Regions from separate parts of the Nocardia sp. NPDC050713 genome, predicted to be linked through region 2. Evidence: riboswitches for the same ligand, from Rfam matches in the RefSeq annotation. Region 2 holds a riboswitch; the other holds the start of a gene.
The links. Region 2 has a riboswitch for S-adenosylmethionine ahead of AB0H49_RS32160 (aminotransferase class V-fold PLP-dependent enzyme). Riboswitches for the same ligand answer to the same signal wherever they lie in the genome.
Positions count from the first base shown of each region.

Region 1: it holds a riboswitch for S-adenosylmethionine, as region 2 does, so the genes downstream of both, AB0H49_RS14375 (bifunctional o-acetylhomoserine/o-acetylserine sulfhydrylase) here and AB0H49_RS32160 (aminotransferase class V-fold PLP-dependent enzyme) in region 2, are expected to answer to the same signal.

Region 1 is NZ_JBFAHS010000006.1:139,272-142,670, reverse strand. Features, by position in the region: gene AB0H49_RS14380 (homoserine O-acetyltransferase) at 1-415, opposite strand, end outside; gene AB0H49_RS14375 (bifunctional o-acetylhomoserine/o-acetylserine sulfhydrylase) at 412-1,740, opposite strand; SAM riboswitch class IV at 1,826-1,936, opposite strand; gene AB0H49_RS14370 (TetR family transcriptional regulator) at 1,989-2,774, opposite strand; gene AB0H49_RS14365 (MFS transporter) at 2,913-3,399, shown strand, end outside.
Region 2 is NZ_JBFAHS010000024.1:47,408-50,806, reverse strand. Features, by position in the region: gene AB0H49_RS32160 (aminotransferase class V-fold PLP-dependent enzyme) at 1-1,239, opposite strand, end outside; SAM riboswitch class IV at 1,286-1,399, opposite strand; gene AB0H49_RS32155 (LysE family translocator) at 1,500-2,129, shown strand; gene AB0H49_RS32150 (Pls/PosA family non-ribosomal peptide synthetase) at 2,352-3,399, shown strand, end outside.

The sequences.
Region 1 (3,399 bases), on a different contig from region 2:
CGCGGATCGAGATCTCCGGGAAACGCGAGCCCCACGGCTTGCCGTCCGGCGCGAGCGACGACGGCCCGGTGCTGCCCTTACAGCCGCCGAGCACGTTGGTCGCGATCACACACCATTCGTCGGTGTCCACCGGCGCGCCGGGCCCGACCATGCCCTCCCACCAGCCGGGCTGCGCGTGGACGTCGTCCGGCGTGCCGACGACGTGCGAGTCACCGGTCAGAGCGTGCTCGACGAGCACCACATTGTCCAGGGTGGGGGAGAGTTCGCCCCACCGCTGCACGGCGAGATGGACATTCGGAATCACCGCGCCGCTTTCCAGCCGCACGTCCCCGATGGCGATGACGCCGGGCCTGCCGTCCGGCGGCGGCAGCAGGCCGACGCCGGACTCGATGCTCTGCTCGGTGCTCACGGTCACGTCGTCGCCGCCGTGAATCCGGCGCGCAGATCGGCCAGAATGTCGTCGATTCCCTCGATGCCCACGGCGAGGCGGACCAGTCCCGGGGTGACGCCGGAGGCGAGCTGTTGCTCGGGTGTCAGCTGGGAGTGCGTCGTCGATGCCGGATGGATCACCAGAGAACGCACATCCCCGATGTTGGCCACGTGGCTGTGCAGGACCAACGCGTCCACGAACTTCTTGCCCGCGTCGACACCGCCGCGCAGCTCGAACGAGACGATCGCGCCGGTCCCCTTCGGCGCGAGCCGCTTGGCCCGCTCGTGCCAAGGCGAGCTCGACAGTCCGGCGTAGTGGACCGATTCGACTGCCGGATGCTCGGCCAGGAATTCGGCGACCGCCTGCGCGTTGGCGACGTGGCGCTCGACGCGCAGGCTCAGCGTCTCGATGCCCTGCGCGATGAGGAACGCGTTGAACGGCGAGACTGCCGCGCCGAGATCGCGGAGCAGCTGCACGCGGGCCTTCAGCGCGTAGGCGGGCGCGCCGAGATCGGCGAAGACCGCGCCGTGATAGCTGGGGTCCGGGGTGGTGAAGCCGGGGAAACGCGGCTCGCCCCTGTCATCGCGGACGGTCCAGTCGAACTTTCCGCCGTCGACGATCGCGCCCGCGATGGCCGTGCCGTGCCCGCCCAGGTACTTGGTGGCCGAGTGCACCACGATGTCGGCGCCGTGCGCCAGCGGCTGGATCAGGTAAGGGGTCGCGACGGTGTTGTCCACGATCAGCGGGATCCCGGCGGCGTGCGCGACCTCGGCGATGCCGGGGATGTCGAACACGGCACTGCTGGGATTGGCGATGGTCTCGCCGAAGAACGCCTTGGTATTGGGCCGGATCGCGGCGCGCCACTGTTCGAGATCGTCCGCGTCCTCGACGAACGAGACCTCGATGCCGAGCTTGGGCAGCGAGTAATGGAAGAGGTTGTAGGTGCCGCCGTACAGGTGCGGGCTGGACACGATGTGGTCGCCTGCGGAAGCCAGGTTCAGGATCGCGTACGTCTCCGCGGCCTGCCCGGAGGCGAGCAGCAGTGCGGCGACGCCGCCTTCCAGGGCGGCGATGCGCTGCTCGACCACGTCCTGGGTCGGGTTCATGATGCGGGTGTAGATATTGCCCGGCTCGGCGAGACCGAACAGCGCCGCCGCGTGGTCGGTGTCGCGGAAGGCGTAGGAGGTGGTCTGGTAGATCGGCAGGGCGCGGGCGCCGGTGCTCGGATCGGGGGCTTGGCCCGCATGCACCTGCTTGGTCTCGAAGGACCAACGGGCAGGATCGAACTCGGCCGCGACGGGGTCGGTCATATCATGCTCCACAAGAGTTGTTCGCCGGACTAACGAGATCGGTGATGCGGTCTATCCAGGACAACACATTTCCGGGAACCTCCTGACAGCGCGCTTGCCCTCGACCTTCGAGGGCCCGGTCATCACCCGGAGCACCCCACCGCTGCTGGAGGGTTGCCGTCCAGCGAGCCGGGGCTTGGCGCTGGCACTCATGACCTGACGGACATGGTAGCTGGCGGGCGGCCAATGGCCGAAATTCGTAGCCGATCTCACTCCGCCGATTCCGTCGGCGGTTCCGTGCAGACCCGCATGAACTCCGCGTACGCGTCGAGCAGCGTCGCCCGCGCCGCGCGCACCGCGATCTGCGGATCGCAGTCCATGATCAGCTCGCTGTGCACGTCCATCGCGAGGTGACACAGCATCTGCCAGGTAGAGACGATCAACCGCACGCTGAGCGCGCCTTGGGTGGTGCCGAGACGGTCGGCGAGCACCGCGGTGATGGCAGCGGACTTGCTGTCGGCGAACTCCAGCGCGCGGCTGTTGACCGAGGGGCTGTCGCGCGCGATCCGCTGCATCTGCTGGAACCTGCAGAACGACACCGCCGAGTTCTCCGTCGCCGCGTCATCGATCACCTGGAGGTAGGCGTTGCACAGCGCGCGCAGCTCGTTGCCGCCGCGCGGCTCTTCTCGCAACTTGTCGGCAACCATTTGGCCGAAGTCGAGGACCGGCGCGAGGACGATGTCCTCCTTCGTCTCGAAATACCGGTTGACGGTGCGCGGCGAGACGTCGGCCGCGTTCGCGATCTGCTCGACCGTCGTCGCGTCGAAGCCCTGCTTGTCGCACAGCTCGAGCGCGATGTTCATGATGCGCTGCCTCGTCTGCTGCTTCTTGCGCTCGCGCAGGCCGAGAGGTGCTGTGTTATCTCGCGTCGTGGACACCACGCCTTCCCGTTCCGTGGACGCGAGGCCGCCCGACGTCGCCCGCGCTGTGCTGTTCCCGGTCGCGGCGGCGTCCTCGGCCGCGTTCGTGCCCACCGGCGTCGATGAGTCGAGCATCTCCCCACTGTAACCCAGACACTCGCTCAACTGTCGCAACATGGCAAATGTCTGATTGCGACATTTTTCTATTGACGCCAAATGTCGGACAGTGACAGGATTGCTCGCACGCGCACTTCCGGACGACGAGGAGACAAGGTGAGCGAGATATCGACAGCGGTGCACGCGCCGGGTGACCGGCGCGACTCGGCCCGCTGGCTGGCGCTCGGCGTGATCGGGCTGGCCCAGCTGATGGTGGTCCTCGACGCGACCATCGTGACTATCGCGCTGCCGTTCGCGCAGCGTGACCTCGGCATCAGCGAGGGCGACAAGCAGTGGGCCCTCACCGCCTACACGCTGATCTTCGGCGGCCTGCTGCTGCTCGGCGGCCGCCTTGCCGACTACCTCGGCCGCCGCCGGATCTTCCTGGTCGGCCTCGTCGGCTTCGCGGCCGCCTCGGCGCTCGCGGGTCTGGCGCAGAACGGCGCCCAGCTCTTCGCGGGTCGCGGCTTGCAAGGCGCCTTCGCCGCGCTGCTCGCACCCGCCGCGCTCGCGCTGGTCTCGGTGACGTTCACCGAGGCGAAAGAACGGGCCCGCGCCTTCGCCGTCTTCGCGGGAATCTCCGCGGGCGGCGCCGCGATCGGCC
Region 2 (3,399 bases):
GTCGGTTTCGGCGTAGTTCCAGGAGGGGCCGCGGTGGACCAGGGTGGCGACGGCGTCGACGAGGCGGTCGATGTCGGCGGGGGTGGTGCCGAGGCCGATGCTGGCGCGCAGTGCGCCGTCGAGGCCGAGGCGGGCGAGCAGCGGGTGGGCGCAAAAGCGGCCGTCGCGCACACCGATGGCGTGTTCGGCGGAGAGGTAGGCGGCGACGTGGCCGGGCGCGAAGCCCGCGACGGTGAACGCCACGATGCCGACGGAATCGGGACTGTCGGACCAGATGCGCAGCGTCTCGACGCCCGGGATGGCACACAGTCCCTCGCGCAGGCGGTCGGCAAGCAGGCGTTCGTGCGCGGCCAACCCCACGGGATCGATGGCGGCGAGCGCGTCACAGGCGGCGGCGATCGCGGCCGCGCCCAGCACGTTCGGCGACCCCGCCTCGTGCCGCTGCGGCGCGGGCGCCCATTCGGCGCGCTCGGTGCTCACCGCGCGCACCGCACCGCCGCCCGCGAGATAGGGCTCGGCCCGATCCAGCCAGTCGCGGCGGCCGACAAGCACACCCGCACCGAACGGCGCGTACAGCTTGTGACCCGAGAAGGCGAGGTAGTCGATCCCCGCCTCCCGCAGACTGATTCGCCGGTGCGGCGCGAGCTGGGCCGCGTCGACCAGGATGCGCGCGCCACACTGGTGCGCGATGTCGGCGAGCCGCTCCAACGGCAGCACCTCCCCGGTGACATTCGACGCCCCCGTCACCGCGAGCAGTGCGGCGGGCTTGCTGCACAGCTCCGCCACCAGCAACCGGATGGTCTCGGCGACGGTGTCGGCAGCGCGCACCACGCGGCGTCCGTGCCGCGTCCACGGCAGGAAATTGGCGTGATGCTCGATGTCGAGCACCACGGTGTCGCCCGGCACACAGGACGCCAGCAGGTTCAGCGAATCGGTGGTGTTGCGGGTGAACACCACCACCTGGTCGTCGGCGGCGTCGAGGAAACGGGCGACCGAACCGCGCGCGGCCTCGTAGCACTCGGTGGAGATGCGCGAGGCGTAGCCCGCGCCGCGGTGCACGCTGGCGTAGTACGGCAGCAGCCGCTGGATCCGGTCGGTGACCTGGGCCAGCGCCGGCGCGCTCGCGGCGTAGTCGAAGTTGGCGTAGGTGCGGGTTCCACCCTGCACGAGCGGCACCGGCAGATCGTCACCCGAAACGCGGGCGAAGGCGGCACAGGTCTGGTCCACAACAGCGGTCATCACGTAATCCCGTCGGCTCTGGGACTCGCGATCGAGGGATTCGTCGAGTCCGCGCTTGCCGCGCCCGGTCGGACGGCGGCCCGGTCGTCACCCGGAGCACCCCACCGCGGAGGAGGGTTGCCGACCAGCTAGCCGGGGCTTAGCGCTGGCACTCGTGACCTGTCCCGAGATTGGCAGACCGCACGCGGCTCTGTCAACCTCTGGATTCGCGCGGCCGAAAGTCGGTTGCGCCGCCGCGGGAACTGCGCTGCACTCGTTGGGTGACGCCCTCGCTGCTGCTCAGCTTCGTCGGACTGTGCGTCCTGCTCTCCCTGACGCCGGGGCCGGATTCGTTTCTGGTGCTGCGCTTTTCGATCGTGGACGCCCGTCCCGGCATCGCCGCGGCGGTGGGCTCGGCGCTCGGCGGCCTGGTGTGGGCGGTGGTGGTGGCCGCTGGCGTCGCCGCGCTGCTGGAGCAATCCGCGACCGCGTATCGCGCGCTGAAGATCGTCGGCGGAATCTATTTGGTGTACCTCGGAATTCGTACGCTCATCGAGTTGCGCAAGCGGCGGGCGCAGGCCGATGCCGAGTTCCATTCCGGCAGCGGGAAAGCGCCCTCGGTTCGCTCGGCGTTCACGGCGGGCGTCGTCTCGTGTCTGTTCAACCCGAAGGTCGGCCTGTTCTACCTCGCCGTGCTTCCCCAGTTCCTGACCGAGGTCACCTTCCTGAACACCCTCGCGCTCGGCGCGATCGAATGCACCGTCGCCGCCGTCGAGATGATCCTGCTCGCCCTGCTCGCCGCCCGCGCGGTGGCGTTCCTGCGCAGCCCGAGGGTCCGCGATCGGCTCGAGCAAGCGAGCGCCGGGATTCTCACCGCGCTGGGTCTAGGTACCGCGGCCTCGGCGACCTGATAGGCGCCGCCGCCCAAACGGAGCGAATGCGGAAGTGCGCCTGACGGCCCCATCCACCCGCCTCGGCTCGCCGATCGACGTCACACCGCAGCCCCGGAGATATCGCTGGTACCGCGGGTACCGTGGTCAGTTGGTCACCGTGGCGTTTGCCAATCGGTAACCCTCATGTGAAACAACCATCGGGAAACGCAAGGCAGGTCTATGAGAGGTGGGCCGGACGTGATGCTCCAGCCGCAGGTCGACACCGCGGTGGGCACTAGCCCGACGACCGGGCAGTCGTTGTCCGACCCCCTGCTACGCGGCGCTGCGGCGCCTCCGCCGCGCACCCTCGTCGACATCCTGACCGCCACCGCGCGTGCCCATCCGGACGCGCACGCCATCGATGACGGCGAGATTCTGATCACATACCGCGAGCTGCTCATCGCGGTCGAGGCACGAGCGGCCGAGCTGGTCGAGGCCGGAGTCCGCGCTGGCGACCGGGTCGGCGTCCGAATGCCCTCCGGCAGCGGCGATCTGTACGTCACGATCCTCGCCGTGCTGTGGGCGGGCGCCGCGTACGTCCCGGTCGACGCCGACGATCCCGACGAGCGGGCCCGGCTGGTCTTCGGTGAGGCGCGGGTGAGCGCCGTCGTCACCGCCGAGGGTGTCCGTGCCGTCGAAACATCCACCGCCCCAACCTCTCTCACGGCCGGTGAGGACACGGACCACACGTTCCCCGCACCCGACGACGACGCCTGGATCATCTTCACCTCCGGCTCCACCGGCACCCCGAAGGGCGTCGCGGTCACCCACCGCAACGCCGCCGCCTTCGTCGACGCCGAGGCGCGACTGTTCCTGCGGGAGGCGCCCATCGGCCCCGGTGACCGTGTCCTCGCCGGTCTCTCGGTCGCCTTCGACGCCTCCTGCGAGGAGATGTGGTTGGCCTGGCGGCACGGCGCCTGCCTGGTGCCCGCGCCGCGCGCGCTGGTGCGCACCGGCGCGGACCTCGGCCCCTGGCTGGTCCGCCGCGAGATCAGCATCGTCTCGACGGTGCCGACGCTGGCCGCGACCTGGCCCGCCGAGGCGCTGGAACCGGTCCGGCTGCTGATCTTCGGCGGCGAGGCCGTGCCGCCCGAACTCGCCGAACGCCTTGCTGGGGACGAGGATTCGGGACGCGAGCTGTGGAACACCTACGGCCCCACCGAGGCCACCGTTGTGGCGTGCGCGGCCCTGCTCACCGGGGAGCCGCCGATTCGCATCGGATTGCCTTTGGACGGCTGGGATCTGGCCG